DNA from 4 places in the Ralstonia sp. R-29 genome. Region 1 is predicted to be linked to each of the others. Evidence: predicted binding sites of a transcription regulator. Region 1 holds the regulator's gene; each other region holds the start of a gene.
What was found. The regulator LexA, encoded in region 1, represses DNA repair genes until DNA is damaged. The targets are predictions, from matches to a motif close to ACTGTATNNNNATACAGT.
Positions count from the first base shown of each region.

Region 2: a site for LexA is predicted at 1,927-1,944, ahead of ACN9M1_RS18080 (ATP-dependent helicase). Genes of this name have one in related genera too.
Region 3: a site for LexA is predicted at 3,723-3,740, ahead of imuA (translesion DNA synthesis-associated protein ImuA). Genes of this name have one in related genera too.
Region 4: a site for LexA is predicted at 1,765-1,782, ahead of recA (recombinase RecA). Genes of this name have one in related genera too.

Region 1 covers NZ_CP184377.1:1,868,286-1,875,891, reverse strand. The annotation lists gene ACN9M1_RS08785 (dipeptidase) at 56-1,786, shown strand; gene ACN9M1_RS08780 (cupin domain-containing protein) at 1,803-2,114, shown strand; gene ACN9M1_RS08775 (hypothetical protein) at 2,431-2,616, opposite strand; gene lexA (transcriptional repressor LexA) at 2,749-3,399, opposite strand; gene ACN9M1_RS08765 (ferredoxin--NADP reductase) at 3,652-4,428, shown strand; gene ACN9M1_RS08760 (asparaginase) at 4,576-5,568, shown strand; gene rpsF (30S ribosomal protein S6) at 5,662-6,030, shown strand; gene priB (primosomal replication protein N) at 6,071-6,397, shown strand; gene rpsR (30S ribosomal protein S18) at 6,410-6,688, shown strand; gene rplI (50S ribosomal protein L9) at 6,714-7,166, shown strand; gene ACN9M1_RS08735 (replicative DNA helicase) at 7,307-7,606, shown strand, end outside.
Region 2 covers NZ_CP184378.1:164,407-172,012, reverse strand. The annotation lists gene ACN9M1_RS18090 (S10 family serine carboxypeptidase-like protein) at 1-1,409, shown strand, start outside; gene ACN9M1_RS18085 (2-oxoglutarate dehydrogenase) at 1,421-1,819, shown strand; gene ACN9M1_RS18080 (ATP-dependent helicase) at 1,966-4,107, shown strand; gene mdtD (multidrug transporter subunit MdtD) at 4,121-5,545, opposite strand; gene fumC (class II fumarate hydratase) at 5,721-7,106, shown strand; gene ACN9M1_RS18065 (sensor histidine kinase) at 7,139-7,606, opposite strand, start outside.
Region 3 covers NZ_CP184378.1:651,054-658,659, reverse strand. The annotation lists gene ACN9M1_RS20115 (sterol desaturase family protein) at 1-229, opposite strand, end outside; gene ACN9M1_RS20110 (DUF4337 domain-containing protein) at 511-1,083, shown strand; gene ACN9M1_RS20105 (hypothetical protein) at 1,176-1,880, shown strand; gene dbpA (ATP-dependent RNA helicase DbpA) at 1,956-3,350, opposite strand; gene ACN9M1_RS20095 (hypothetical protein) at 3,365-3,550, opposite strand; gene imuA (translesion DNA synthesis-associated protein ImuA) at 3,767-4,723, shown strand; gene ACN9M1_RS20085 (Y-family DNA polymerase) at 4,656-6,242, shown strand; gene ACN9M1_RS20080 (error-prone DNA polymerase) at 6,250-7,606, shown strand, end outside.
Region 4 covers NZ_CP184377.1:527,650-535,255, forward strand. The annotation lists gene ACN9M1_RS02505 (sensor histidine kinase N-terminal domain-containing protein) at 1-963, opposite strand, end outside; gene ACN9M1_RS02510 (response regulator) at 956-1,666, opposite strand; gene recA (recombinase RecA) at 1,937-2,995, shown strand; gene recX (recombination regulator RecX) at 3,092-3,571, shown strand; gene ACN9M1_RS02525 (DUF2889 domain-containing protein) at 3,859-4,497, shown strand; gene sucC (ADP-forming succinate--CoA ligase subunit beta) at 4,576-5,742, shown strand; gene sucD (succinate--CoA ligase subunit alpha) at 5,828-6,709, shown strand; gene ACN9M1_RS02540 (TerC family protein) at 6,858-7,553, shown strand.

The DNA.
Region 1 (7,606 bases):
CGCGCAGCCGGCATCGCCCCTATGATGGCGCCTTCCCTTTTCTGGAACCGCATCGATGCAACGTTCTGCCCGTATTGGCTTGTCCACCCTGACGCTTGCGCTGTCGCTCACCCTGAATGGCGGCGCTTTTGCTGCCACGCTTCAGAAGCCACAGTTGGATGCGTTGATTGCCGCCGAGCAAACCAAGGCGTCGGACAACCTGAACCGTTTTCTGTCGGCGGCCGCCAAGGCCGACCCGCAAGTTGCGCGTAGCGTTGCTGCGTATCGCAAGAAAGCGCCGCTGACGGGGGATGACCTTGTCAACGTTGGCCGCTTGCTCGGCGTGTACAACCGTCTGCACAACCAACAGGCGGTGATCGAATCCATCGAGAAAATGGTCGCGCTGCCGACGGTGCGCGATGACAAGATCCCGCAGCACGAGAACCCCGCCATCGTGGCCTTCGGCAAGTTGGTCGAGGGGATGGCGCACGATTTCGGCCTGAAATTCCGCAACGTCGACAACCGCGTGTTCGAAGTGACGCTGCCGGGCACCGGCTCGGATGAGTTCGGCATTCTGACCCACGCCGACGTCGTGCCTGCAAAGGCTGAAGAGTGGGTACTCGGCGATGGCACCAAGCTTGATCCGTTCAAGGTCACGCGTGTGGGCAATCTGCTGTATGGCCGCGGCACGATCGATGACAAGGGCTCGATTGCCGCCGCGATGTACGCCATGAAGACCGTCAAGGACAGCGGTGTGCCGCTCGCCCGCACGATCCGCTTGATGATCGAGACCACCGAGGAAACCGGCGGCGACGGCATGAAGTACTACCGCGAGCGCACGCAATTGCCCGCGTACAACATCGTGCTCGACAGCAAATACCCCGCTGTCGTGGCAGAGAAGGGTTCGGGCGCATTGAAGGTATTCTTCCCCGCGCAGGCTGGAGATGCGGCCCGCACGGCCATCGTGTCGATGAGCGGCGCGGCCTCCGCCAACGCCGTTCCGCAAACGGCGACGGCTACGCTCAAGGGCGGGGATCTGGGTGTCGCGGCGGCTGCGCTTGAAGCCAAGCGCGATGCGTTCGTCAGCAGCCTGGCAGCGCAGGGCAAGTTCTCAATCGACATCACACGCAATGCAGACAGCATTGTCGTGAAGGTCACCGGCACGTCGGCCCACGGTTCGCGTCCGGAAGAGGGGGTCAACCCGTTGCCTCGCCTGGCGCTGTTCCTGCGCGCAGCCGATCTTGGCTTGGCCGACAACGCCTACGCCCATGCCGTGCGCTACATCACCGACCTGTATGGCACCGACTATCTCGGCAGCACCATGGGCCTCGCCTACAAGGACGACTTCATGGGGCCGCTCACCATGTCGCCCAACGTGATCGGCGACAAGAACGGCCGCGTCGAGGTGACCGCCAACGTGCGCATGCCGCGCGGCAAGACGCCCGATGCGTTGCGCGGCGAGGTTGCCGACAAGATCAACGCGTGGGCCAACACCAACCACATCGCGCTGGAGATCAGCTACGACCAGGGCAACTGGATGGCACGTGACCCGAAGGGCGCTTGGCTGTCGACGCTGCTCAACATCTACGGCGATACGACCGGCCTGGACGCCAAGCCCGTGCCGACCGCCGGCAGTACCACTGCCAAGCTGATGCCGAATGCCATCAATTTTGGCCCGGCCATGCCCGGCAAGAAGTACACCGCGCACAACGCCAACGAGTACAAGGAAGTGCCGGACCTCGACCTCGATATGCAGATGTTCACCGAGATGCTGGTGCGCATCGGCAATCTGCAGTCGATGCAGTAATCGCCACGCGATCGCCATGAAGATCATCCGCGCCAAATCGTTTACCGCCGAGCGTGCATGGGGTGCACTCGACATCGCCAACATGGGCGGCATCACCACGCGCCTGCATTGGACGGATCAGCCCTACCGCTGGCACGTGAACGACGGCGAGGAGGTCTTCGTGGTGCTCGATGGCACGGTCGACATGCACTACCGCGAAGCCGGAGAGGAGAAAGTCGCGACGCTACAAGCGGGCGACATCTTCTTTGCAGGGGTTGGCTGCGAGCATGTGGCCCACCCACGCGGCGAGGCGCGGATTCTCGTTGTCGAGAAGGCGGGGAGCGTTTAGCGCCGGCCGGCCGTAGAAAAAAAAGAGCCCGCGACGTGCGGGCTTCCAATTCAGCGATCTCATTGCCCCTGAGGGCATTGGCAATACTACTGTCACGCGCGGCAAACAACATCCGGGTAAACGTCCGTGTTGTTGGGAAGCATTCGCCAATGTGCCGCAGCATCGACACGAGACTGAAAAAACAGCCCGCTCAAATGGCGGGCCGAAAATCAGTTGAAGAAAGCCCTGTCCTCAGGGCTCGGCCAGTGTATGAAATCAGTTGCGGCGACAGCATTGGGGTATGCCCTGATCGCTGTCGTAGCGCGCTTCAAACAGTTCAAAAAACCTCAACACCGGCTGCGCGCGAGGCTGCGGGAATCGCATCCAGCATTCGGCAGATGGCCTCCATGCTGCCGACCATCGTGCGGCGCTGTTCCCCTTGATAGATGCGCACGCCCTGGGTTTGGCGGAAGGGCACCGGATGAACCGGGCGGCGGCGGGAAGACATCGATCCGAGTCGCATGGCAGACCTCGTAGGTTCGGATGGAAAGACGAGCGGCAAAAATCGACAGCAAGCAGCCGCCCTGGCGAGCCGGTGGCTCACCTCCAAGTTGGGCAAAACAGCGAAAGAGTTGGCGCGATATGCGCCGCAGACTTACGGAGCAGCAGGCCGGATCAGACCGACGGCCAAGCCCTCCAAGTGAAACTCATCGCGATCCAGATTCACGTGGATCGGCTCGAAATCGGGGTTCTCGGCAATCAGTTCGACATGACGCCCCTTGCGCTGGAATCGCTTGACCGTCACGTCATCGCCCAGGCGCGCGACGACGATCTTGCCGTTGGCCGCCTCCGTGGCGCGTTGCACCGCCAGCAGGTCACCATCCAGAATGCCCGCATCGCGCATGCTCATGCCACGGACCTTCAGGAGAAAATCGGGCTGCGCGGAAAAGAGGGACGGGTCCACCTGGTATTGGCGGTCGATATGTTCGGCCGCCAGGATCGGGCTGCCGGCAGCCACACGGCCCACCAGAGGCAGCGTCAACTGCATCAACCCCATGGATGGCAACGAAAACTGGTGCTGTGCTGCATCGCCCAACGTGCGCAACCGAATCCCGCGTGAGGCGCCCGGCGTCAGCTCGATCACCCCCTTGCGCGCCAGCGCCCGCAAATGCTCCTCGGCGGCATTGGGCGAGGAGAACCCGAACTCCGCGGCGATCTCTGCGCGCGTTGGCGGAAAGCCGGTGCGTTGGATCGTCTGATGGATCAGGTCAAAAATCTGCTGCTGGCGGGGAGTGAGGGTGGCCATCGGCGTACTGTATATCTGAACAGGTGCTGTGATTTTATACAGTGACACGGGAAGCGCAAGTGATTTTGTTGTGACTTGTTGCTGGAGGCGTGAATCGTCGGTGCGCGTACGGCTGATCCACGTCAAAACCCATGCGGCTGGTTAGAAGCTTATGCGCAATCCATGCAGGCGCGACCGTGGCGAATCGCATAAAATCAAGGCCTTGACCGTATTCCGCACTGCCACATAGGCTCACAGGCCGGCCCGAACATCATGTCCGCTTTCAATCAAGAGACCGTTCTGAGCGTCCACCACTGGAACGACTCCCTCTTCAGCTTCAAGACGACGCGCGACCAAGCGCTGCGCTTCCACAATGGCCATTTCGTGATGATTGGCCTCGAAGTCGAAGGCAAGCCGCTGATGCGTGCGTACAGCATCGCCAGTCCGAACTATGAAGAACACCTGGAGTTCTTCAGCATCAAGGTGCAGAACGGCCCGCTGACGTCGCGCCTGCAGCATCTGAAGGTGGGCGACAAGCTGCTGGTGAGCAAGAAACCCGTCGGCACGCTAGTGCTGGACGATCTGCTGCCCGGCAAAAACCTCTACCTGTTCGGCACGGGCACCGGCCTGGCGCCGTTCATGAGCATCATTCAAGACCCCGAAACCTACGAGCGTTTCGAAAAGGTCGTGCTGCTGCACGGCGTGCGCCAGGTGAGTGAGTTGGCCTACGCCGACTTCATCACCAGCGAGCTGCCGAACAACGAGTTCTTTGGCGACCAAGTCCGCGAAAAGCTGATCTACTACCCGACCGTCACGCGTGAGCCGTTCCGCAACATGGGCCGTCTGACCGATCTGGCCGATAACGGCAAGCTCTCCGCTGACATCGGCCTGCCGCCGCTGGATCCGGCTGTGGACCGCGCCATGATCTGCGGTAGCCCCGCGATGCTGGAAGACACCTGCAAGCTGCTCGACGCGCGCGGCTTCAAGATCTCGCCGCGCATGGGCGAGGCGGGGGATTACGTCATCGAACGCGCCTTCGTCGAGAAATAAGCGACACCGCATCCGCTGCAAACGCCGGCCCATATGTCACCTGGGTCGGCGTTTTGCGTTTGTGGCGGGGCGAGGGCAAATCCGCGTCGGCAAAGGCGTGACACGCGGATACAATGCGCGGCTTCCTCATCACGGATCCCTGCAACGATGTCCTTGCCTACCATCGCCATCCTCGCCACCGGCGGCACGATCGCCGGTTCCGCTGACGACGCTGGCTCCGCCGCACGCTACCGCGCCGGCGCCGTTCCCATCGATCAACTGCTCGCGGCGAGCAAGCTCGGTCTGGAGCGCATTGCCAATGTGCGCGCCGAGCAGGTCGCCCAGATCGACAGCAAGGATCTGACTTTCGATGTCTGGGAAAAGCTGGTCGCTCGCATTCGCCACTGGATTGACGTGGAGCGGGTAGACGGTGTGGTCATCACACACGGTACGGACACGCTCGAAGAAACCGCCATGCTGCTGCACCTGACGCAGCAGGGCGATACGCCTATCGTGGTCACTGCAGCGATGCGGCCGTCGACGTCGCTGTCGGCCGATGGCCCGCTGAACCTGCTGAACGCGGTGCGGCTCGCGGCGAGCCCGGCCTCGCGGGGGCGTGGGGTGCTTGTGGCGCTGAATCAACGGGTGCATGCCGCACGTGATGTGCAGAAAGCCCATACCTACGCGGTGGAGGCGTTTGTCTCGCCGGACGTTGGCCCGGTGGGCTTCGTGCTCGATACCCAGGTGCAGTTTCAACGTGTCGCTCAGCGCCCGGAGTCGGCGGACGTGTTGCCGATGCCGTCCGTCGGCCAGTGGCCGTGGGTGGAGGTACTGGTCAGCTATGCGCAGCCGGATGCGCGGGTCGTCGATGCGCTGGTCGCTGCAGGCGTGAAGGGGTTGGTGGTTGCCGCGACCGGCGCCGGTTCCATTCACGTGAATCTGGAAGCTGCGCTCAATCGCGCCAGCGAGCAGGGCGTTTTTGTGCTGCGTTCAACACGTACAGGTGCGGGTATCGTGCCGGCGCAACATGACGTACGGGGTTGGGCGTCGACTGGCACGCTCAACCCGTACAAGGCGCGTGTGCTGCTGATGCTGCTCATTGCTGCAGGGCGCGCCCAGGCAGAAACTGCTTCCCTGCAGCAAGTCATTGATCGGTATTGAAAAAATCGGATGAGTCTGCGTATAATGGCAGGCTATTCAACCTTGCTGCACCGGAGTGTGACGCCCGGGCGGCTTAATCCACAAGGAGCGTCAATGCGTCATTACGAAATCGTATTCATCGTCCATCCGGACCAGAGCGAGCAAGTGCCCGCGATGATCGAGCGCTACAAGAGCACGGTCACCACGCAAGGCGGCCAAGTGCACCGCGTCGAGGACTGGGGCCGTCGTCAACTGGCCTACATGATCCAGAAGCTGGCCAAGGCTCACTACGTTTGCCTGAACATCGAGTGCGGCAAGGAAACCCTGGCTGAACTCGAGCACGCGTTCAAGTTCAACGACGCCGTGCTGCGTCACCTCATCGTTCAGACCAAGAAGGCTGAAACGGCGCCGTCGCCGATGATGAAGGAAGTCGCACGCGAAGAGGCCAAGAAGGCCGCCGCTCAGACCGAACAGGCCGCCTGATGTTGCGCGGTGCGGTGCCATGTCATCACGCACCGCGAGCATGAACGAAACCTTCGGGGACAACGCTATCAACCGTCTGCAGCTCGTCGCCACATTGGTCGAGCGCGAGGTGATGCGGTACACCCCGGCCGGCGTGCCCATCGTCAATTGTCTGCTGAACTACAGCGGGCAGGCGATGGAAGCGCAGACAGTGCGACAGATCGAGTTTTCGATGGAAGCGCTGGCAGCCGGCAAGATGGCTTCTGTTCTGGATCGGATTGCGCCAGGCACTGTCCTGGATTGCGTCGGGTTCCTGGCTCGCAAGCACCGCAGCAGCAAGACAGTGGTCTTTCACATCTCCGGATGTAACGTATTCGTAAAGGATTGAATCATGGCATTCATGAACAAGAAGCAGCGCGACGCGAAGAACAAGAAGCGCTTCCAGCAGCAAAACCCGTTGTTCAAGCGCAAGAAGTTCTGCCGCTTCACCGTGGCCGGCGTTGAGCAGATCGACTACAAGGATCTGGACACGCTCAAGGACTTCATCGGCGAGAACGGCAAGATCACGCCGGCCCGCCTGACCGGCACGCGCGCGATCTATCAGCGCCAACTGGACACGGCCATCAAGCGTGCACGTTTCCTCGCGCTGATGCCCTACACCGATCAGCACAAGCACTAATCAAGCGGGATAAGGAGAACTCACAATGCAAATTATTCTGCTCGAGAAGGTCGTCAACCTGGGTAACCTGGGCGACGTGGTGCGCGTGAAGGACGGTTACGCTCGTAACTTCCTGATCCCGAACAAGCAAGCCCGCCGTGCTACCGATTCCGCCATCAAGGAATTCGAAGCCCGCCGCGCTGAGCTGGAAAAGCTGGCCGCTGAAAAGCTGGCAGCCGCACAAGCCGAAGGCGAAAAGCTGAACGGCCTGACGCTGCAACTGTCGCAAAAGGCTGGTGTGGATGGCCGTCTGTTCGGCTCTGTCACCAACCACGACATCGCCGATGCGCTGAACGCACAAGGCTTCAAGGTCGAGAAGGCGCAAGTGCGTCTGCCGAACGGCCCGCTGAAGACCGTGGGCGAGCACGCGGTCGTTGTGTCGCTGCACACGGATGTGGCAGTTGACGTGACCGTGTCGGTGCAAGGCGAGACCGTCTAAGCACGTACGCTTTAACTCGCGGCGCCCGGGAAATCGGTCAGCGCGAGTCAAGAAGGCAGGGACGAAAGTCTCTGCCTTTTTTGTTGTCCTTTGTTCAGGGGTGCAGATTGAAGACCGAGCAGCGCCGTTATAATCCCGCCATGAACGCGCCCTCCGATCCCCAGCTCGATTCCCTCAAGGTGCCTCCGCATTCCATCGAGGCCGAACAATCGGTGCTCGGCGGGTTGCTGTTGGATAACGCCGCCTGGGATCGCATTGCCGATTTCATCAACGAGCACGACTTCTACCGCTACGACCACCGGCTGATCTTCCACAACATCGGCAAGCTGATCTCGCAGGCCAAGCCGGCCGACGTGATCACGGTGTATGAGCAGTTGCAGGCGGCAGGCAAGGCGGAAGAGGTGGGCGGCCTGGCCTATCTGAACGCGCTGGCACAGAAC
Region 2 (7,606 bases), on a different replicon from region 1:
GCAACGGGCAGGCGCGGCCCGTCACGTTCTTCTATAACGGTGGACCGGGTTCGTCATCGATTTGGCTGCGCCTGGGCTCGTTCGCGCCCACGCGTGTGGCAACGCCCGACCCGCTGTTGACCAACTGGCCCAACTATTCGCTCGTCGACAACGCCGACAGCCTGATCGACTCCACGGACATGGTGTTCATCGATCCGCCAGGAACGGGCCTTTCAGAAGCGATCGCGCCGAACACCAATAGCTCATTCTGGGGCAGCGATGTCGACGTCAACGTCATGCGCGATTTCATTCAGCGCTATCTGACCGTCAACAACCGCACCAACTCGCCAATCTATCTGTACGGCGAGTCCTACGGCACACCGCGCACCGACATGCTGGCGCTGGCGCTGGAAACGGCGGGCGTGCATCTCACCGGGATCGTGCTGCAGTCGTCCATCCTCAATTACTTTGCGGATGCGGTAGAAGCCACGGCGATTGAGAACTCCACCGCTGGACTGAAGCTTGCAACCGATACGGTGGCGGGCTACTTCCCGGGGTATGCGGCGGTGGCTTCGTATTTCAACCAGGTCTCGCCGGCCCAGCCCAACCAGGCTGCGTATGCGCTGCAGTCTGAGCAGTTCGTCACGAACAAGTACAGCCAGCTCAAGACATACGCGCAATCCTGGGCGCTCAGCCAGCTTGGGGCGCCAAATGCGCTTGGCAGGCCGGTGTACCCGTCCAAGTCCACCCTGGCCTCGTGGGAAGCGCCGTCAAGCCTGACGCTGCAAGCCTTGCAGGGCTACTTCAACAAGAATCCGTTCAACACGTCGCTGTTGCCCGGCATAACGATTGGTCGGTACGACGGTCGTGTCTCGCTGCCGAATTCGGATTCGCGTCTGGCAAACGATTCGGACCCGTCGGACATTCTGATCTCACAGCCCTTCACCATGGCGCTGCAGACCCAGATGCCGAACTACCTCGGCTATACGGCCCCCAATGCGACCTACGCACCGCTGAACGACAACATCATCAGCAACTGGGATTTCTCGCACGACGGTCAGCCGCTGCCGGATACGTTGCCTGACCTGCTGGCCGCGATCCAGATGAACCCGCAATTGAAGGTGCTGGCGTCCAACGGCTACCACGATCTCGCCACGCCGTTCTTCAATACCGAGAAGCAACTGGCGCGTCTACAGACCGTGCAGGGCCTGAACCCCAACCTGCAGGTCACCTTCTACCAGGGCGGACACATGATCTACCTGGATGACGTGGCCCGCCCGCAGATGAAGAGCGATCTCGTGGCGTATTTCAATGGCCAGTCCATTCCGTCCGCGCTGACGCTGGCGAAGCTGCCCGCCCCGTGGGCCGATGAGAACCCCGCTGACACGCCAACGCTGACCGCCGCCGCAAGCTCGGCGCCTAAACTTTGATGGAAGGAGCGATGATCATGTCCCCTCTCAATATCCTGCGGCGCGTGCTGCCGGCCCTGCTTGTAGGGTTGGCGATCGGTCAGGCCCATGCAGCGCCGACCACCCAATCCGTCGCGCCTATCACGTTGCCCAAGGGCGGCCATGGCGTGGATGGCCCGTTCTTCCCCAGCAACCGGCCTCTGCCCGTCGCGCCCACCACCGGCGTGCAACTACAACAGGAAGCGCAGCAACGTCTGACCAAACGGCTGAGCGCCAACGCCACGCTCGGTGCCGGCGGCGCGATCACCAAAGCGCAGGCACAAGCCAGCGGTCTTGGCTACGTGGCCAAGCACTTCGACCAGATCGACGCGGCGCACTCCGGCCACGTCACGCTGGACGATGTGCAGCGCTATGTACAACAGCGCCACTAAGCTCGTCTGACGCAGCACGGGTCTGATCGTGCTGCAAATCGGTGATGCCACACCTGTTGTTTGGGTGTGGCATCACCACTATCGAATCCCTGGGCAGGCAACACAGTGCTGTATATTCATACAGTTATTTTCTGTGATGCCCTGCCGTGCTTTCCGCTTCACTCACTCCTGACTCTGCCAACGCGCCAGCGTACTTGGCGCAACTGAACGACCAGCAGCGCCGCGCGGTCGAGTTCGGCATTTCCGGGGCGGATGCGGCGGAAACCGGCCCGCTGCTCGTCCTGGCCGGCGCCGGATCGGGCAAGACGCACACGCTGGGCTGGCGCGTCGCGCATCTGGTCGCCAATGGGGCCGACCCGCAACGCATCCTGCTGCTGACGTTCTCCCGCCGGGCGGCAAGCGAGCTGTCCAACCGAGCCGGTCATCTGCTCGCCCGCGCCATGCAGGGGGAGCGCAGCAATGGCGCGCTGCATGCGGCCGGCACCTCGTACCAAACGACCCTACCGTGGGCCGGCACCTTTCACGGCATCGGCGCACGCCTGCTGCGCGAATACGCCGAGCGCGTCGGCCTCGCGCCCGATTTCACCATCCACGACCGCAGCGACTCGGCGGATTTGCTCAACGTCGTGCGCCACGAGCTGAACCTGTCGACCAAGGAGCGCCGCTTCCCGCTCAAGCAGACGTGCCTGGCGATCTACTCGCGCGCGATCAACGCCGAGAGCCCGCTGAACGCCGTGCTCAAGCACCACTTTCCCTGGTGCGCGATGTGGGAAGCACAGTTGCGCACGCTGTTCGACGCGTATGTCGAAGCCAAGCAGGCCCAGCACGTGCTCGACTACGACGACCTGCTGCTCTACTGGCACGCCATGGTGTCCGACGCTGAGCTGGCCGCCGAGATCGGCGCGCGCTTCGACCACATCCTCGTTGACGAATACCAGGACACGAACCGGCTGCAATCGTCCATCCTGCGCGCACTGCGCCCCGATGGCCGCGGCGTGACGGTGGTGGGCGACGATGCGCAGTCGATCTACGCGTTTCGTGCAGCGACCGTGCGCAACATCCTCGACTTCCCGCGCCATTTTTCGCGGGCGGCGCACACGGTGTTGCTGGAGCGTAATTACCGCTCGACACAGCCGATCCTCGATGCGTCCAACGGCGTGATGCGCTTTGCCACCGAGCGCTTCGCCAAGACGCTGTGGACGGATCGCGCGTCAACGCATCGCCCACGGCTGATCTCGGTGCGCGATGAAGCCGAGCAGGCGCGTTGCGTGGCTGAGCAGGTGCTACATCACCGTGAAGGTGGGCTAGCGTTGAAATCGCAGGCCGTGTTGTTCCGCACGGCGAGCCACAGCGCGCCGCTGGAGATCGAACTCACGCGCCGCAACATCCCGTTCGTGAAATACGGCGGCCTCAAGTTTCTGGAAGCCGCGCATGTGAAGGATGTGCTCTCGGTGCTGCGCTGGGCCGAGAACCCGCGCAACCGCATCGCCGGGTTTCGCGTGATCCAGTTGCTGCCGGGCGCAGGCCCCGCCACTGCCGCACGCGTGCTCGACGCCATGGCCGAGGCGGCGGACCCGATTGCCGCGCTGCTCGCCCACGAGCCACCCGCCCGCCTGGCCGGTGACTGGGCCACGTTGACGGCGCTGATGCAACTGTTGCGCGCACCCAAAGACAGCCTGGAATGGGCCAGCGAACTCGAAGCCGTGGGCGCCTGGTACACGCCGCACATGGAACGCCTGCACGACGATGCCGCCGTGCGCCAGGGCGATCTGGACCAACTCGCGCGCATGGCCGCCACCTACGCCACGCGCGAACGCTTCCTGACCGAGATGACGCTCGACCCGCCTGAGCTGACGAGCGATGAATCTGGCGACCCGTATCGCGATGAGGACTACCTGATCCTCTCGACCATCCACTCATCGAAGGGCCAGGAGTGGAAGGCGGTGTATGTGCTCAACGCCGTGGATGGCTGCATGCCGGCCGACCTGGGCGCCGGCTCGCACGAAGAGCTGGAAGAGGAGCGCCGCCTGCTGTATGTGGCGATGACACGTGCGCGGGAGCATCTGGACATCCTGGTGCCGCAGCGCTTCTACGTCACGCAGCAGACACCGAATGGCGATCGGCACATCTACGCATCGCGCACGCGCTTCATTCCGCCCGCATTGCTACCGCTGTTCGAGGCCTGCGCCTGGCCGCCGCCCGAGCCTGGTGCCGACCCGGCTGCGGAGGCGCGCGCCGCAGCCAAGGTGGACCTCACCAAGAAGATGCGCGGCTACTGGCAAAAGTAGAGGGCGTCTGTCGTCAATGGACTTCAATCTCGGGCTGCTTGACGACCTGCGTTGACTCGAAGCGCGAGAGCTGCGCGAAGATCCACGCCGCCGCCGCCGTCATGACGCCCACACAGATGAAGGTCTTGTGGAAGGCGGCCAGCGTGTCGCGCCCTTCAGGCCCGGCGGTAAAGTCGGTGAAGCCGGTCAGCAGCGCGCCGGCGGCGGCCACACCCAGGCTCATCGACAGCATCATCACCATTGACAGCATGCTGTTGCCCGCACTGGCCAGCGGCCCGTTCAGGTCTTTGAGCGTGAGCGTGTTCATGGCCGTGAACTGCATCGAATTGAAGGTGCCGAACAGCGCCAGTTGCACGATGCGCAACCACACCGGCACATCGGGTGTCATCACCGCAAAGCTGGCCATCATCAGGCCGACCATCAACGTGTTCACAAACAGCATGCGTCGATAGCCGTAGCGCTTGATGGCCCACGTGCCTAACGGCTTGGCGGCCATACCGGCAGCTGCCACTGGCACCATCATCAAGCCAGCCTGCAACGGCGAATACCCCAGACTCACCTGCAGCAGCAGCGGAATCAGGAACGGCATACCGCCGCTGCCGATGCGCGCAAACAGGTTGCCCAGCACACCAATTGAAAAGCTCGGAATACCGAACAGCGAGCGCGGAAACAATGGCCCTGCCACGCGCCCCGCGTGCAACCAGTAGGCCGTGAGCGCCGCTAGCCCGAAGATCAGCAGCACGAGCACCGTCGCGTGCTGGAAGCCCAATTCCGACAGGCCATCCAGCGAGAACGACACCGCCGCCATGCCAAACGCCAGCATCAGATAGCCCGACCAGTCGAAACGGCTGTCATCCTCGGCACGCACATCGGGCATCACCTTGAGCGTGACGAGCGCACCGATCACGCCCACGGGAATGTTGATGAGGAAGATCCAGTGCCACGAGGCTGCCTCCACCAGCCAGCCACCCAGCGTCGGACCGATCAGCGGGCCGATCAGCCCCGGAATGGTGACAAAGCTCATGGCCGGCAGGAACTGCTCGCGCGGCACCACACGCAGCACCGTCAGCCGCCCCACGGGCATCAACAGCGCCCCTCCCACGCCCTGCACCACGCGCGAGGCAATCAGCATGGTCAGGCTGCGCGACTCCGCACACAGCAACGAACCGATGGTGAACAGGAAGATGGCTGCGAAGAACATCTTGCGCGTGCCGAAGCGATCGGCCAGCCAGCCCGAGGCGGGCATCAGCATGGCGGTCGTCAACGTATAGGCGATGATGACCGACTGCATCTTCAGCGGGCTTTCCGACAGGCTGCGCGCCATGGCCGGCAAGGCCGTATTGACGATGGTGGAATCCAGCGTCTGCATGAACAGACCCATGGCCACCAGCCAGAGCAGCGGTTTGAGAGACGTGTCGACGGAAACGGAAGATGACATGGCGAGGCAGTTGGGCGTGCGGCGGAGCCGCCATTGTGGCGTGCCACGCCCGGGCCCGCAAACGGTGTACCCGGCAAAACGGCGTGTTCCGGCATCTGCCCTACCGCCAACAAAGGGCACTGGGCTCTGCCTATACTGGAGCGTTCGCCCCCGTCACTCGTGCCCTCTTCCCGCCATGACTACCCGTACCGAACGCGACACCTTTGGCCCCATTGAAGTCCCCGCCGACCACCTGTGGGGCGCACAAACGCAACGTTCTCTGCAAAATTTTGACATTGCTGGCGACCGCATGCCGCGCGAACTGATCGACGCGCTGGCGCGCATCAAGCGTGCCAGCGCCGCCGTCAACCACCGCTTGGGGCTGCTGTCCGCCGACAAAGCCAATGCGATCATCGCCGCCGCCGACGAAGTCATCGCCGGCAAGCACCCGAACGAATTCCCGCTGGTGGTCTGGCAGACGGGCTCGGGCACACAGACCAACATGAACATGAACGAGGTGCTCGCCAACCGCGCCAGCGAATTGCTGGGCGGCGAGCGCGGCGAGTCGCGCCTCGTGCATCCGAACGATGACGTGAACCGCAGTCAGTCGTCCAACGACGTGTTCCCGACCGCCATGCACGTGGCCGCAGTGACAGCCATCACGCATCATCTGATTCCGTCGCTGCGCACGCTGCGTGAAACGCTTGCCAAGAAGGCGGCGGACTTCAACGACATCATCAAGATCGGCCGCACGCATCTGCAGGACGCCACGCCGCTCACGCTCGGCCAGGAGTTCTCCGGCTACGTCGCCCAGTTACAGCACAACGAAACGCATCTGAACGCCGCGCTGCCGCACTTGTGCGAACTCGCACTGGGCGGCACGGCCGTCGGCACCGGCCTGAACGCACCCGCCGGTTACGCCGAGCAGGTGGCCGCAGAGTTGGAGCAACTCACCGGTCTACCGTTCATCACCTCGCCGAACAAGTTCGAAACCATGGCATCCGCCGATGGCCTCGTGCATGCGCACGGCGCGCTGAAAACGCTGGCCGCCAGCCTCACCAAGATCGCCAACGACATCCGCTGGCTCGCGAGCGGCCCGCGCAGCGGCCTGGGCGAACTCTCCATCCCCGAGAACGAACCGGGCTCGTCCATCATGCCGGGCAAGGTCAACCCCACGCAAAGCGAAGCCGTGACGATGCTTTGCGCCCAGGTGTTCGGCAACGACGTCGCCGTCAACGTAGGGGGTGCATCGGGCAACTTCGAGCTGAACGTGTTCCGCCCGATGATTGCCTACAACTTCCTGCACAGCGTGCGGTTGCTGGCGGACGGCATGCGCAGCTTCAACGACCACTGCGCCATGGGCATCGAACCCAACCGCAGCCGCATCGACGAACTGGTCCAGCGCTCGCTGATGCTGGTGACCGCGCTCAACCCGCATATCGGCTACGACAAGTCCGCGCAGATTGCGAAGAAGGCGCACAAAGAAGGCACGAGCCTGCGCGAGGCGGCATTGGCGCTGGGCTACGTCACGCCCGAGCAGTTTGATGCGTGGGTGCGGCCGGAAAACATGGTCGGCAGGTAAGCGGCGGACTCCCGAGCCCGGCGCAGACGGCCTCAGCGCGGGTTCGGAAAGCGGATACGGAATTCGGTGTATTCGTTTTCCACCGAGTGGCATGAGATACCTGCGCCCCAGCTCTGCAGCACCTTGCGACAGAACATCAGGCCGATGCCCGTGCCGCGATGCGCGGGGTAGGACACGAACGGCTGGAACATCCGCTTGAGCACAGTGGGCGGCACACCGGCCCCGGTGTCGCGCACCACGATCTCCACCGTCTCCGGCATCAGCGCATAGCCGATGTGGATGCTGCCCTTGCCAACGCGGTGGATCGCCTCCAGCGCGTTCTTGGTCAGGTTGGTGATGATGTGCTCGAACAAGCTGGCGTTGCCCAGCACCTGCACGCCCGCGCTTGGCGCGATGGACACCAGCTCCCGTGTGCCCGGCTCGAACGGGTAGGCGCCCACCGCCGAGCAGATCGCTTCGTGCGGGTCGAACCAGCCGGTGCTGACGGTTTGCGGGTCTTT
Region 3 (7,606 bases), on a different replicon from region 1:
ATTCCGGCGTCGTCAGGTACTGCGGAAAATGAAAGGCCAGCACGCCCATCAGGCTCAGAAAACCCAGCACCAGCGCCAGGATCGTCGCGATCATGCCCTTGCCGAATTGAAGCCCGCCGCTGGCGTGCAGCAGCGTATTGGCATCGCGGATCGTGGCATCGGCCACGCGAACGATGACGGGAGAACGCCCCGCCTCGGGTGAGATTGATGGCTTATTTTCGGTATCCATTTGCTGGTTCGCGCGTATTGTTTTCTTTTATTAACAATGCGACTGCCGATTGATTGAACATCAGCCCCCGTTCGCATCGCCGCGCGATTATACGGTTGCGTGAGTGCGGGGTTAAAGCCGAGGCAGTGAATGCACGGCGGTTTCTTTGTCGCCTGGGCAATTCTGGCCGGGCGAACTGGCTGCGCGCCGGGGCGTTGCGTTTCCCGGCAAGTGCATGCATTGTGAGGCCCGCGCCGAGCGGGAACTCAGGCGCAGGACCACAAGATCAAACGGGGAACAACATGTCTGAAGGATTCCACGTGCACGGGGCGCACGACCACGTGCTCGAACACGCCGCAGAAAGCGGCCACGCCGACAGCTTTGCCGGCCGCATCGCCGTTATGACGGCCATTCTGTCGACGGCCGGCGCCATCTTCGGCTACCAGGGCGGCGCCACACAGAACGCCGCGCTGCTCGCCAAGAACGAAGCCGCCATCCACAAGACTGAGGCCGCCAACCGCTGGGCCTACTACCAGGCCAAGGGGCAGAAGCAAGCGATTGCCGAGTTGACCGCGCAACTGCCCGGTACCGACCAGGCCGCCGCCAAACGCGACGCGCAACGCTACGCCGCCGAGAAAGAAGACATCCGCCGCCAGGCCGAAGACCAGGAGCGCCAGGCCAAGGAAGCCGACGAAGCCAGCGAACTTGCCGTACACCATCACCACCGGTGGGCGCAGGCGGTGGTGGCCATTCAGGTGTCGATTGCGCTGGCGGCCATCACGCTGCTGTCGCGGCGCCGCTGGCTGCAGGGGTTGTCGTATGGCGTGGGGGCTGTGGGCGGCGTGCTGGCTGTGCTGGCCATGCTGCATATCTGAGTTCATCGCATTGAGGTTGCGCGGCGCCAAGCGCAACCGCCAGAATGGCGCCCACACAATCTGGAGCAAAGACGATGACACTCGGCATGCGCATGCGGCGCGCATTGATGGTTCTGGGCTTTTCAGCGAGCACGCTGGCCATGGCGGCTGGCCCAACGCCGGCGGTCGAGCCTGGCGAGTACGTCTACGTTGAAGGCGGCAGCGCCCACGGCGTACTGAGCATCAAGGGCAACAGCTTCAACATCGAAACCATGGGTGGGAACTGCCATTCGTGTTCGGTGGATGGCACGCTCAAGGGCCGCACTGGCGTAGCCGACGCCTGCCACATCGCCATCTCGAGCGTATCGAACGACGGCACGCTCAAGATCGACACCTCGGCCACAGAAGACGCCTGCCGTGGGTTCTGCGGCATGCGCGCCATGTTCGACGGTGAATACCGCCGCGCGCCGGCCGCCTGTACCGATCGCCAGCGCACGGCGCGCATCGGGCAGGCACACAAGCAATACGCCGCCAAGAACTACGACGCCGCCCGCACGACGCTGCGCGCGTTGCTCTCCGAATGCGACCCCTTCATGGATTGGATTGAACGCGACAAGGCCCGCAGCGACCTCGCCGTTACGGAATACCACCGCGGCGATAGCGCGCAATGCCTGGCGGCGTTATCCGATACCGTGGCCGTGCGCTCGCAGGGCGATAGCTCCAGCTTCCTACCCCCGTGCGATGCCGACAACTACGCATCGACCAGCAAGGCGATCCTGTACAACCAGGCGTTGTGCAAAGCGCCGGCCAAGCGCTGACGGGCAATCCATAGAAAAAAGGCCTCTCCGACTGAGGTTGGAGCGGCCTTTTTTGCCTTGCGGGCGCGGTGGTTGTCAGTCCATCAACCGGACCCTGACCTTCTTGCCCTTGACCGTGCCCCCGTTGAGCTTGCGCAGCGCATCGCGTGCAATGCTGCGCTCCACCGCGACATAGGTCGAAAACTCAGTCACGTTGATCTTGCCGATCTGGTCACCGCGAAAACCTGCGTCGCCGGTCAGCGCACCGAGCACATCGCCGGGGCGGATCTTCTCCTTGCGCCCGCCGAGAATCTGCAGCGTTTCCATGGGCGGCAGCAGCGGCGCGTCGTTGCCGGTATCGAGCTCATCGAGCTTGTGCCATTCGACCTCGCGCCCGAGCATCTCTTCGATGTTGCCGACACGCCCCATCTCGTCCATGCTCGCCAGGCTCAGTGCCCAGCCGTCCTGATCGGCACGCCCCGTGCGGCCGATCCGGTGCACGTGCACCTCGGGGTCAGGCGTCACGTCAACGTTGATCACCGCTTCGAGCTGCGCGATGTCGAGCCCGCGGGCGGCAACGTCGGTCGCCACGAGCACCGAGCAGCTCCGGTTCGCAAACTGGATCAACACCTGATCGCGCTCGCGCTGCTCAAGTTCGCCATGCAGCGCGAGCGCGTGAATGCCCTGCGCACGCAGCACGTCGAGCAGGTCGCGGCATTGCTGCTTCGTATTGCAGAACGCCAGCGTGCTGACCGGCCGATAGTGCTTGAGCAACAGTCCGACCGCATGCAGCCGCTGGCTATCGGTCACCTCGTAGAAGCGCTGACGAATCTTGCTGTCATCGTGGCGTTCTTCGAGTTTCACTTCCTTCGGATTGCGCAGGATGCGCTGGCTCAGCTTCGCGATCCCGTCCGGGTAGGTCGCCGAAAACAGCAGCGTCTGCCGGTCGGTCGGGCACTGGCGCACAACCGTCGCGATATCGTCGAAGAAGCCCATGTCGAGCATCCGGTCAGCTTCGTCCAGCACCAGCGTCTTCAGCGCGCCGAGCGTGAGGTTGCCGCGTTCGAGATGGTCCATGATGCGCCCCGGCGTGCCGACGACGATATGCGCGCCGTGCTCGAGGCTCTCCGCCTGCGGACGCATCGGCGTGCCGCCGCAGAGCGTCAGCACCTTGACGTTTTCTTCGGCGCGCGCGAGACGGCGGATTTCCTGCGTGACCTGATCGGCGAGTTCGCGCGTCGGGCAGAGCACCATCGCTTGCACATCAAAGCGGCGTGCGTCGAGCCGTGCGAGCAAGGCAAGCGCGAACGCCGCAGTCTTACCGCTGCCGGTCTTCGCCTGCGCGATCAGGTCGTGGCCTGCGAGCGCAATCGGCAGGCTCGCCGCCTGGATCGGCGTCATGTCGGTGTAGCCAAGCTGCGCGAGATTCGCGAGCACGGCGGGGGCGAGCGCAAGGGTGCTAAAGGGCGTGGCGGTCGGTTCGATGGTCATGTTATTGCGTTGGATCACTTGAGCGGCTTGCCTTCGGTTTGCTTGTAGATGACCCGGCCGTCTTTGGTCTCGACGCGTTTGACATAGTTGCGCGCGCCGCATAGCGCGCAGCGGAACAGTGGCCCCTGGCCCTCATCCTTGATGACGACGTCGGACGGCTCCCACTGCGCGCGGCAGCTTTGGTTGATGCAAGTGAACACGGTTTTCTCTAAATGGATTCGGTGGCACCCCGGTGACGAGGTGGCTGGGGCGGGAACGCGCCCGGCAATGTTAAACAGGGTAACGCTGGTCCGGTTTCACTGGTGGGTCTGTCAGAAAGAAGACGCACGAGGATGCTTTAGAAACAGGGCAACATAGGGCAGAAGTTGTGATACTGTATATCCATACAGTATTCGCGGCTTGCCCTTGCGCTTTCCATGTTTGCGTCGTCCCCGTCTCTTTTTCCCGCTGAAGGTGAAGCGGATCGCCTCGTCGCCCCTGGGCCGGCGGTGGACGGGCCGCGCCAGACTACGCAAAGAGCCCGGATAGTACCAGCGCCCGAAACGCTGCACCCGGCGCTGTGGCGTGCCGGCAGCTTGGCGCGGGCCAGCGGACGGGTCCTGGCTACGGGTTATGACGCACTGAATACCGAGTTGCCCGGTGGCGGCTGGCCCCTCGGCGGATTGACGGAGCTGCTGTGCCCGCAACCCGGCATTGGCGAATGCCGGCTGCTGCGTCCGGCGTTATCCACGTTGTGCGAAAGCGCCGGGCGCATAGCTTTGGTCGGCCCGCCGTATCTGCCGAATGCCGTACGACTGGTCGGCTGGGATTTCTCTCCTGAACAGATCGTCTGGGTGCGCGCCGACAAACCGGCTGACCTGCTATGGGCCGCCGAGCAGATCGTGCGCAGCCAAGCCTTCGGCGGCGTATTGATCTGGTTGAACCAGGTGCGCCCCGGGGCGTTGCGCCGGCTGCAGGTGCTGGCCCAAGCCGGCGAGAGCGCGATCTGGGTGTTCCGGCCGGAGCAGGCGCTGCGCGAGTCGTCGCCGGCCGTGCTGCGCCTGGGGCTGGAGCCGGCAGGGGGCGATGCGCTGTCTATCCGCGTCCACAAGCGGCGTGGGCCGTTGCGTGAAACACCGTTGCTGCTGCCGCTGGCCGATCCGCTGCGGGCTGGCCGCGCCTCCGTGCGTCCGTTGCCCGTGCTGCCCGCCGAGACCTTCACCATGGACCCGGCCACGGCGGCGTTGCTGGCTGCACTTTCGTCTCCTTCGTCTTTTGCTGCGCTCGATGCCGTATCGGGCGCTGCCGATCAGGACACCTTCGATCATGCCGTTCTGGATCGCGGTGCATCTGCCCCGTCTGCCCCTCGACGCACTTCGTCCCCAGTGGTCTGACCCCGCTGCGTTGCCTCTGCCGGTGGTGGTGCTGGAGCAGGAGCGCGTGGTGGCGGCCAACCGCTTGGCGATGCGCGAAGGCGTGCACGCTGGCTTGCGGAGGGCGGGCGCGCAGGCGCTGGTGCCGCATGCCGTTCAGTTGGAGCGCGATCCGGCCGCCGAGGCGAGGCTGATGCAGTCGCTGGCGTTGGCGCTGCTGGCCTTCACGCCGCATGTCACCTTGGATGTGGTGGATGAGGCGACCGTGCTGTTGGAGGTCGAAGCCAGTCTGCGGCTGTTTGGCGGACATCGCGCGTTGTGCCGGGCGGTGAAATATTGCGCGATTCGGCTGGGCGCCATGCCGCAGCTTGGCGCGGGGCCGACGGCACGTGGCGCGGCATGGTTGGCCAGTGCACGGCCGGTGCCAAGTCGGGGACGTCGTCGTGCGGCACGCCAGGGTTGCGTGCGGCGCGCCGTGCGGCAGGAGCGCCTGTCTTCGTTGCTGGATCAGTTGTCGGCCGATGCCGTAGCTCGTCTCACGCGCCCCGATTGGCTCGAAGGTCTGGGTTGCCGCACGTTGGCGGATTTGCGTGATTTGCCACGCGCGGGCCTGCGCCGTCGCTGCGGGGCGCTGCTGGTCGATACGCTGGATGCGGCCTATGGAAATGGGGGCAACGGGCACGAGAGCTTCACGTGGTTTGCCGCGCCCCTGCGCTTTGATGTGCCGCTGGAACTGCCCGGCCGCATCGACAGCGCGGAAGGGGTACTGGCGGCATCGGAGCAACTGTTGCTGCAATTGGTCGGCTGGTTATCGGCGCATCAGCTGGGTGCCAAGACGTATCGGCTCACGCTGGAGCACGAACGTCGGCGCGGCCGGAGCAGTGAAGATGCCGCATCCTCCACGCCGGTGGAGATCGCGCTGGCCCAGCCGGTCCGCACGCTGGCGCATCTATCCCGTGTGCTGCACGAACGCGTGCATCGTCTCGCGCTGATCGCGCCGGTGGTTGAACTGCGTTTGACGGTGACTGACGCCACGCCGCTGAGCCCGCCCACGGAGTCGCTGTTTCCCGAGCCAGGCGGCCGCGCTGAAGATGCCGCCCGGCTGATCGACACGCTCATCGCCCGCCTGGGTGCCGGCAACGTACGGCACCCGCAACCGTGCGCCGACCACCGCCCCGAGCGTGCCAACCACTGGGTCGACGTGAACGCCGCCACGACAGCCCAGAGCCGCGCCGCCGCGCGCCAGGCGCTTGCGCAATGGCACGCACAGCAGCCCGAGCGCCCGCTGTGGCTGCTGGAGAAACCGATCCCGCTGCTGACGCGCCAGCACTATCCGTATTACCGCGGGCCGCTGCGGCTGGTGTCGATGCCCGAGCGCATTGAATCGGGCTGGTGGGATGACGAGCTCATCAAGCGCGACTACTTCATCGCAGAAGGCGAGGGCGGCGTGCGCTACTGGCTCTACCGCGAGCGCGTTTCTGCCGTTACCCAGACCAGCGACGAAGACGGTCGCTGGTATCTGCACGGCCTGTTTGGGTAGGCACATCATGGCTGCGACCACGCCAACGTCCATCCTCCTGCCCGAGTATGCGGAGCTGCATTGCATCAGCAACTTCACGTTCCTGACCGGCGCGTCGCATCCGCAGGAGTTGGTGGAGCGTGCCAAGCTGTACGGCTACCAAGCGCTGGCGCTGACGGACGAATGCTCCGTGGCCGGTACTGCACGCGCGCTCGTGGCGGCCAGGGATGAGGACGTGAAGCTCATCATCGGCAGCCGCTTCACCGTGCGTGATGCGCAAGGCGAACCGTGGCTGCGACTGGTGCTGTTGGCACAAGATATCGAAGGCTACGGCAACCTGAGCGAGGTCATCACACACGCCCGGCTGGCTGCGCCCAAGGGCGAATACCGCCTGCTGGCTGACGATCTAGCCGCACCGAAAGGCGAGCTCACCCACCTGTGCGGCGTCCCCCGCTGTCTGGCGATCCTGCTACCCGATTACGACCCCGATCCACAGCACCTGCTGGCTCAGACACTGTGGTGCCAGCACGTGTTTGGCGACCGGCTATCGATTGCGCTGGAGATGCCGCTGCGCCATGCGGACGACCGCCATCGCGGCACGGTGGCCGCGGTATCGGAGCAGACCGACGTGCCCATGGTTGCCACCGGCGGCGTGCAGATGCACACGCGTCAGCGCAAGCCGCTGCACGACGTGCTGACGGCCATCCGCTTGTCCAAGCCGCTGACCGAATGCGGTCTGGAACTCGCTCCCAGCGCCGAGCAAGCCATGCGCACGCGCATGCAACTCGCATTCTTCTATCGGGGCAAACGCGGTGAGCAGGCGTTGCTGCGCTCGGTGGAGCTGGCGCGCCTGTGCACGTTCGAACTTGACCAGATCGAATACGAATACCCGAGCGAAGTCGTGCCCGAGGGCATGACGCCAGCGCAATACCTGCGGGCCGAAGTGGAGGCGGGCGCTGCTCTGCGCTTTCCGAAGGGTATCCCCAGCAGGGTGCGTGAACAGATTGAAGAAGAGCTCGGGCTGATCTCGGAACTGCGTTACGAGCCGTTCTTCCTCACCGTCTATGACGTGGTCAAGTTTGCCCGCAGCCAAGACATTCTTTGCCAGGGGCGCGGCTCGGCGGCCAACTCGGCGGTGTGCTACTGCCTGGGTATTACCGAAGTCAACCCGGAAAGCGGTAACACGTTGTTTGCGCGTTTTCTCTCGCGCGCACGAAACGAGCCGCCCGACATCGATGTCGATTTCGAGCACCAGCGCCGTGAAGAAGTCATCCAGTACATCTACAACAAATACGGCGTGACGCGCACCGCGCTGGCGGCCGCACTTATCACCTACCGCACGCGCAGCGCGTTGCGCGATGTTGGACGTGCGCTCGGCATTGATT
Region 4 (7,606 bases), 1.3 Mb from region 1:
GCGGCGCAGTTCGTCCGGCGATTGTTCACGCTGGGCCAATTCGGCTTGCATGCGCAGACCCGCCAGCGGCGTCTTCATCTGATGTGCCGCATCGGCAATGAAGCGCTTCTGTGTCTGCACCGATTGCTCCAGCCGCCCCAGCAGATCATTGAATGACGCCACTAGCGGCGTCAGTTCTTGCGGCGCTGCGCCTTCATCAATGGGGCTCGTGTCGCCCGGGTTACGCGCGCGAATACGCTCCTGGATTGCATTGAGCGGCGCCAGCCCGCGCGTGAGCCCGAACCAGACGAGGATGACGGCCAGCGGCAGGATCACGAACTGCGGCAGGATCACGCCCTTGATGATTTCGTTGGCCAGTTGCGCGCGCTTGTCGAGCGTCTCTGCCACCTGTACCAGCGCCGGTTTGCCGCCGTCGATGCCTGGGCGCTGCACATACGTATAGGCCACGCGGATGTCCGCGCCATGGATCCGATCGTCGCGCAACTGCACGAGGCCACCGGCACCGGTGTCTTCCTCGGGCGGCAGCGGCAGGTCGCGGTCGCCGGAGACGAACTCGCCGTTCGTGCCGAGCACTTGGTAATAGATGTTGTCCGTCTCATCCGCCCGCAGAATTTCCCGCGCGGAAATCGGCAACTGCAGCGTTACGCGCCCGTTCACTTCGCGCAATTGCTGGCTGAGCACGATCGCGCTCGATTCCAGCGCGCGGTCGTACGGCGCGTTCGCAATCGACTTGGCCACGAGGTACGTCACCGCAATGCTCATCGGCCAGAGCAACAGCAGCGGCGCGAGCATCCAGTCGAGAATCTCGCCGAAGAGCGAGCGCGCGACGGGCCGGGTGGCGTCGTCTTCGAGGTGGGGCAGGGTATCGGCGAGGTCGCGGTCGTCCGCCTGGGGCGCCGCACTGGCAGGGTCAGGCTGCGGTGCGCGAGGACGGCGCCACGGCCAAGCCAGCCGATCACCCATGGGCGGCGGTTGCAGCGGGGGTGGGTGCGGCCGCGCGTTCCAGGCAGTAGCCCAGCCCGCGCACGGTGGCGATGCGGATGCCGTCCACCTCGATCTTCTTGCGCAGCCGGTGAATGTAGACCTCGATGGCGTTGTTGCTGACTTCCTCGCCCCAACCGCACAGGTGGTCGACCAACTGTTCCTTCGAGACGAGCCGGCCTACGCGGGCGAGCAGAATCTCCAGCAGGCCGATCTCGCGCGCCGACAATTCGACCAACTGATCGTGGATATAAGCGATGCGCCCGACCTGATCGAACGCGAGCGGCCCGTGGCGGATCAGCGTGGCCCCGCCGCCTGCGCCGCGCCGCACCAGCGCCCGCACGCGTGCTTCCAGCTCAGAGAGCGCGAATGGCTTGGCCATGTAATCATCAGCGCCCAGGTCCAGACCCTTGACGCGCTCTTCCACACTGTCGGCGGCGGTCAGGATCAGCACCGGCAGCATTGCCCCGCGCGAGCGCAGGCGTTTGAGCACCTCTAGCCCCGACATGCGCGGCAGGCCCACGTCGAGGATCAGCAGGTCATAGGTCTGGGCCGTCTGCGCAGAGAGCGCAGCATCGGCGGTGGCCCCATCGGAGGCTTGGTCGACGGCATAGCCGGCCTGGCGCAGCGAGCGTGTGAGCCCGTCGGCCAGGGTGGCGTCGTCTTCGGCAATCAGGATGCGCATGCGTGTCTCCCCGCGATGCTTGGGCGAGTGTCTGGCTCGCCCGTCCCGCCCGCTACATGGTTTTTGCGCGACATTCGTGTTGGAGACTTGTCAAAACCACTGGTTTTTTATACAGTACTCCGAATTCGCGGTGCTGTAGTCTTGGCGGCGCTAAAGTCATGGAATTGGGCCGTATCAAGGCGATCACCTCGCGGCCCGTTGTTGCAGACAACCGCTGGAATCGCAAGCCCTTGCGGCCCATTTATACACCAATTTGCACGAAGGACGACCATGGAAGACGGCAAGAAGGCAGCCACGATGAGCGCGGAAAAGCAGAAGGCGCTGGCTGCCGCGCTCGCGCAGATCGAAAAGCAGTTCGGCAAGGGCTCCATCATGAAGATGGGCGACGCCGAGGTGGAGCCGGTCCAGGTTGTGTCCACCGGCTCGCTGGGGCTGGACGTGGCCTTGGGCGTTGGCGGCCTGCCGCGCGGCCGCGTGATTGAAATCTACGGCCCGGAATCATCGGGTAAGACCACGCTGACGCTGCAGGTGGTGGCCGAGATGCAGAAGCTGGGCGGCACCTGCGCCTTCATCGACGCAGAACATGCGCTAGACGTCGCTTATGCTGACAAGATCGGCGTGAGCGTGCCGGATCTGCTGATTTCCCAGCCGGACACGGGTGAACAGGCTCTGGAAATTGCCGACGCGCTGGTGCGCTCGGGCTCGGTCGACCTGATCGTCATCGACTCGGTGGCCGCTCTGGTGCCGAAGGCCGAAATCGAAGGTGAAATGGGCGACGCGCTGCCCGGCCTGCAAGCCCGCCTGATGAGCCAGGCACTGCGTAAGCTGACCGGCACCATCAAGAAGACCAACTGCATGGTCATCTTCATCAACCAGATCCGTATGAAGATCGGCGTGATGTTCGGCTCGCCGGAAACCACCACGGGCGGTAACGCGCTCAAGTTCTACGCCTCGGTGCGCCTGGATATCCGCCGCATCGGTTCGATCAAGAAGGGCGACGACGTGGTCGGCAACGAAACCAAGGTCAAGGTCGTCAAGAACAAGGTGGCGCCGCCGTTCCGTGAAGCCATCTTCGACATCCTTTACGGCCAGGGCGTATCGCGTGAAGGCGAAATCATCGACCTGGGCGTGGAAGCCAAGGTGGTCGAGAAGTCCGGCGCTTGGTACAGCTACGGCGGCGAGCGCGTCGGCCAAGGCCGCGACAACTGCCGCGAATACCTGCGCGAGAACCCCGATTTGGCGCGCGAGATCGAGAACAAGGTCCGCGAAGCACTGGGCGTGACGCCGATGGACGCCGTCGTGGTGGCCGAGGAAGTCGGCGAAGAGTAATTGGGTTGGCCGTCGGCGCAGATCGGCGGCTCTATCGAGCTTCATACGCCTGCCGTCCCCCAACGGCGGGCGTTTTTTCTTTGGGCGTGAAAGCGTATGCCGTTGCCCCGTCAACCGTTGTCGCTCAAGGCGCGTGCGCTGGGCTATTTGTCCCGGCGCGAGCACAGCCGGGCGGAACTGCGCCGCAAGCTGGCGCCGCATGCCGAATCTGCGGAAGAAGTGGACGCGTTGCTGGATTGGCTGGAGGGTGAGAACTGGCTCTCCAACACGCGCTTTGCCGAAAGCGTCGTACACCGCCGCGCTGGCCGCTACGGCACTGCACGGCTGATGCAGGAACTGAAAACGCATCACCTCAGCGAAGAGACACTGGGCGAGGTCAAGGTTCAACTGCAGAGCACCGAGGCCGCCCGGGCCAAGGCGTTGTGGAACAAGCGCTTCGGCCGGCCACCTGCTGACCTGGCCGAGCGTGCCAAGCAGGTCCGCTACATGATGGCGCGTGGGTTCTCGCGTTCCGTGGTGTCACGCATCATCTCCGGGGCCGATGAGCTGCTGGGCGACGGTGACGATCCTGCGTGAACGTCGCCGATCTCGCGACAATCTGCGCGGACAATCCGCGGGCGTGCCGATTCTGCGGCTTGCATGGTTTGGGCTTGTTGCGGCCGTTCTGCTGCCGCATTGCAGCAACGGACCCGGTTCGGTCGTAACGACGTGTTAAAATCCAAGGCTTCGATATCGTCCTACACCACAGTGGCAGGGCGATTGTGTTCGTGAGTGGTGGCGAATGCGCTGCTACGCACGTTCTGCAGGTGTTGCGCGACGCATTTGCGCGCCTCCTTCATCGGTCCTATCGGTCTGTCTGGTTCATGCCTTTGTCCGCCCCCGTCCCGCGCGCCATGCGTCACCGCCGTGCCATCACGGTGGAGGCCTATTTGCGGGAAGACGGTCTGTGGGACATCGAAGCGCGCCTGACGGATACCAAGCCCCGAGACATTCCGCTCGCCAGCGGCGGCGTCCGCCCGGAAGGCGAACCGCTGCACGACCTCTGGCTGCGCGTGACCATCGACACCCGCATGAATGTCGTCGACGCCGAAGCGTGCTCCGACTGGGTGCCGTACCCCACGCATTGCGACACGATCGGCCCGGCCTACCGCAAGCTCATCGGCCTGAACCTGATGAAGGGTTTTCGAAAGGCTTCACGTGAGAGACTCGGCGGCGTGGCGGGCTGTACGCACCTGACCGAGCTGTGCGGTGTGCTGCCGACCGCTGCCATCCAGGCCTTTGCGGGCGACGTCTTTCCGGTGCGCGACAACTCCGACGATCACCGGCCGATCGAGCCCGGCGAACAGCCGCCTTACCAACTCCACGGCTGCCATGCCCTGCATTTCGAGGGCGAGGTGGTCCGCAAGCATTATCCGCGCTGGTATGCGTATCAACCCAAAAGCCAGCCCGAACCCAAGATCCAACCGCCACCCATCGAGCTGTCGCCCGAGCCCTCGTCCTGAAGGACGTTGCGCTGCTCGCGCGCTTTTTTCGATCCTTAACATTCATCACACTCACTCTGCCTAGCAAAGGAAACACGCATGAATATCCATGAGTACCAAGGCAAGGAAATCCTGCGCAAATACAATGTGCCGGTTCCGCGCGGCATTCCGGCCTTCTCGGTCGACGAGGCCATCAAGGCTGCTGAAACCCTGGGCGGCCCGGTGTGGGTCGTGAAGGCACAGATTCATGCGGGTGGCCGTGGCAAGGGCGGCGGCGTGAAGGTTGCCAAGAGCATGGACCAGGTCAAGGAATACGCCAGCAGCATCCTGGGTATGACCCTGGTGACGCACCAGACCGGTCCGGAAGGCAAGCTGGTCAAGCGCCTGCTGATCGAAGAAGGCGCGGACATCAAGAAGGAACTGTACGTGTCGCTGGTGGTGGACCGTGTGTCGCAGAAGGTCGCGCTGATGGCCTCGAGCGAAGGCGGCATGGACATCGAAGAAGTTGCCGAATCGCACCCGGAAAAGATCCACACCCTGATCATCGAACCGTCGACCGGCCTGACCGACGCTGACGCTGACGACATCGCCCGCAAGATCGGCGTGCCGGACGCTTCGATCGCGCAAGCCCGCCAAGCCCTGCAAGGCCTGTACAAGGCATTCTGGGAAACCGACGCTTCGCAAGCTGAAATCAACCCGCTGATCCTGACCGGCGACGGCAAGGTCATCGCGCTGGACGCCAAGTTCAACTTCGACTCGAACGCGCTGTTCCGTCACCCGGAAATCGTGGCGTACCGCGATCTGGATGAAGAAGATCCGGCTGAAATCGAAGCCTCGAAGTTCGACTTGGCGTACATCTCGCTGGACGGCAACATCGGTTGCCTGGTGAACGGCGCCGGCCTGGCCATGGCCACGATGGACACCATCAAGCTGTTCGGCGGCGAGCCGGCCAACTTCCTCGACGTTGGCGGCGGTGCCACCACCGAGAAGGTGACCGAAGCCTTCAAGCTGATGCTGAAGAACCCGGACGTGAAGGCCATCCTGGTCAACATCTTCGGCGGCATCATGCGTTGCGACGTGATCGCTGAAGGCGTGATCGCTGCGGCGAAGGCTGTGTCGCTGTCGGTGCCGCTGGTTGTGCGCATGAAGGGCACGAACGAAGACCTCGGCAAGAAGATGCTGGCTGACTCGGGTCTGCCCATCATCGCCGCTGACACGATGGCAGAGGCCGCCGAGAAGGTCGTGGCCGCAGCCGCCGGCAAGTAAGCCGCCCGCTGACCCAACCATACGCGAACGCGAGCGGCGCCCGTTGAACATGACGGCGCGGCTCGCTGCATAAAAGGATTACAGCATGTCGATTCTGATCAACAAAGACACCAAGGTCATCACCCAGGGGATCACCGGTAAGACCGGCCAGTTCCACACCCGCGGCTGCCGCGACTACGCCAACGGCAAGGCCGCCTTCGTGGCCGGCGTGAACCCGAAGAAGGCCGGCGAAGATTTCGAAGGCATTCCCATCTACGCAACCGTCAAGGATGCGAAGGCACAAACCGGCGCAACCGTGTCGGTGATCTACGTGCCGCCCGCAGGCGCCGCTGACGCCATCTGGGAAGCCGTTGAGGCCGAGCTGGATCTGGTGGTTTGCATCACCGAAGGCATCCCCGTGCGCGACATGATGATGGTCAAGGACAAGATGCGTAAGGCTGGCAGCAAGACGCTGCTGCTGGGCCCGAACTGCCCGGGCCTGATCACGCCGGACGAAATCAAGATCGGCATCATGCCGGGTCACATCCATCGCAAGGGCCGCATCGGCGTGGTGTCGCGCTCGGGCACGCTGACGTACGAAGCCGTGGGCCAGCTCACCGCACTGGGTCTGGGCCAATCGTCGGCAGTCGGTATCGGCGGCGACCCGATCAACGGTCTGAAGCACATCGACGTGATGAAGATGTTCAACGACGATCCGGAAACGGACGCCGTGGTCATGATCGGTGAGATCGGCGGTCCGGACGAAGCCAACGCGGCTTACTGGATCAAGGACAACATGAAGAAGCCGGTGGTTGGCTTTATCGCTGGCGTGACCGCGCCTCCGGGCAAGCGCATGGGCCACGCCGGCGCGCTGATCTCGGGCGGTGCCGACACCGCGCAAGCCAAGCTGGACATCATGGAAGAGTGCGGCATCAAGACCACCAAGAACCCGTCGGAAATGGCGCGTCTGCTCAAGGCGATGCTGTAATCAGCAAGGTTTGAGGTTGTGCGAGAACGGGGGCTTCGGCTCCCGTTTTTGTTTGTGCGCGAGGCTCGTCGATGATGCAACGTGCGACCTCGGCGCGACATGTGTATAAGCAGATCATCCCTCCCATAAGAACGGCTTCAGGAACACTATGGCGCTCACCTCAAGCGCATTCTGGTTCGCACTCGGCTCCATCATTCTGACCAACGTGGTGCTGTCGGGCGACAACGCGGTCGTCATTGCCCTGGCAGCGCGCAATTTGCCCAAGCGCCAGCAGAAGCAGGCCATTTTCTGGGGCAGCGCCGGCGCGATCGTATTGCGCATCGTGCTGACCATCCTGGCTGTCAAGCTGCTGGCGTTGCCGTACCTGAAGACGGTCGGCGCGGTGTTGCTGGTCTACATCGGCGTGAAGCTGCTGGCCGAAGCAGAAGAGGAGGCCGCGAATCACCACCAGCGCGACGGCTTGTGGCCCGCGATTCAGACCATCTTGATTGCTGATTTGGTGATGTCGCTGGATAACGTCGTCGCCGTGGCGGCTGCCGCAGAGAAGGGGCCGCCGGGAACGACGTTTTTGCTGCTGGTGCTGGGGCTCGGGCTGTCGGTGCCGTTCATCGTCTTTGGCAGCACGCTGCTGGTGGGCGTGATGGCTCGGTTTCCGGTGATCGTGACGTTGGGGGCGGCGTTGCTGGGGTATCTGGCGGGGGATATGTTGGTGACGGATCCGGTGGATGCGGCTTGGTTTGAGGGTGCGGTGCCGTATGCGGATGTGGTGGTCGGCGTTTTGGGCGCGCTGCTTGTGGTGGCGCTGGGTCGATGGTTGAGCCGGCGGGCGTTGCGGCACGTGTAAGTGATCTATGCGGCGCAAATTGACGAACTTCGTCAATTGGTGTCAAAACGTGT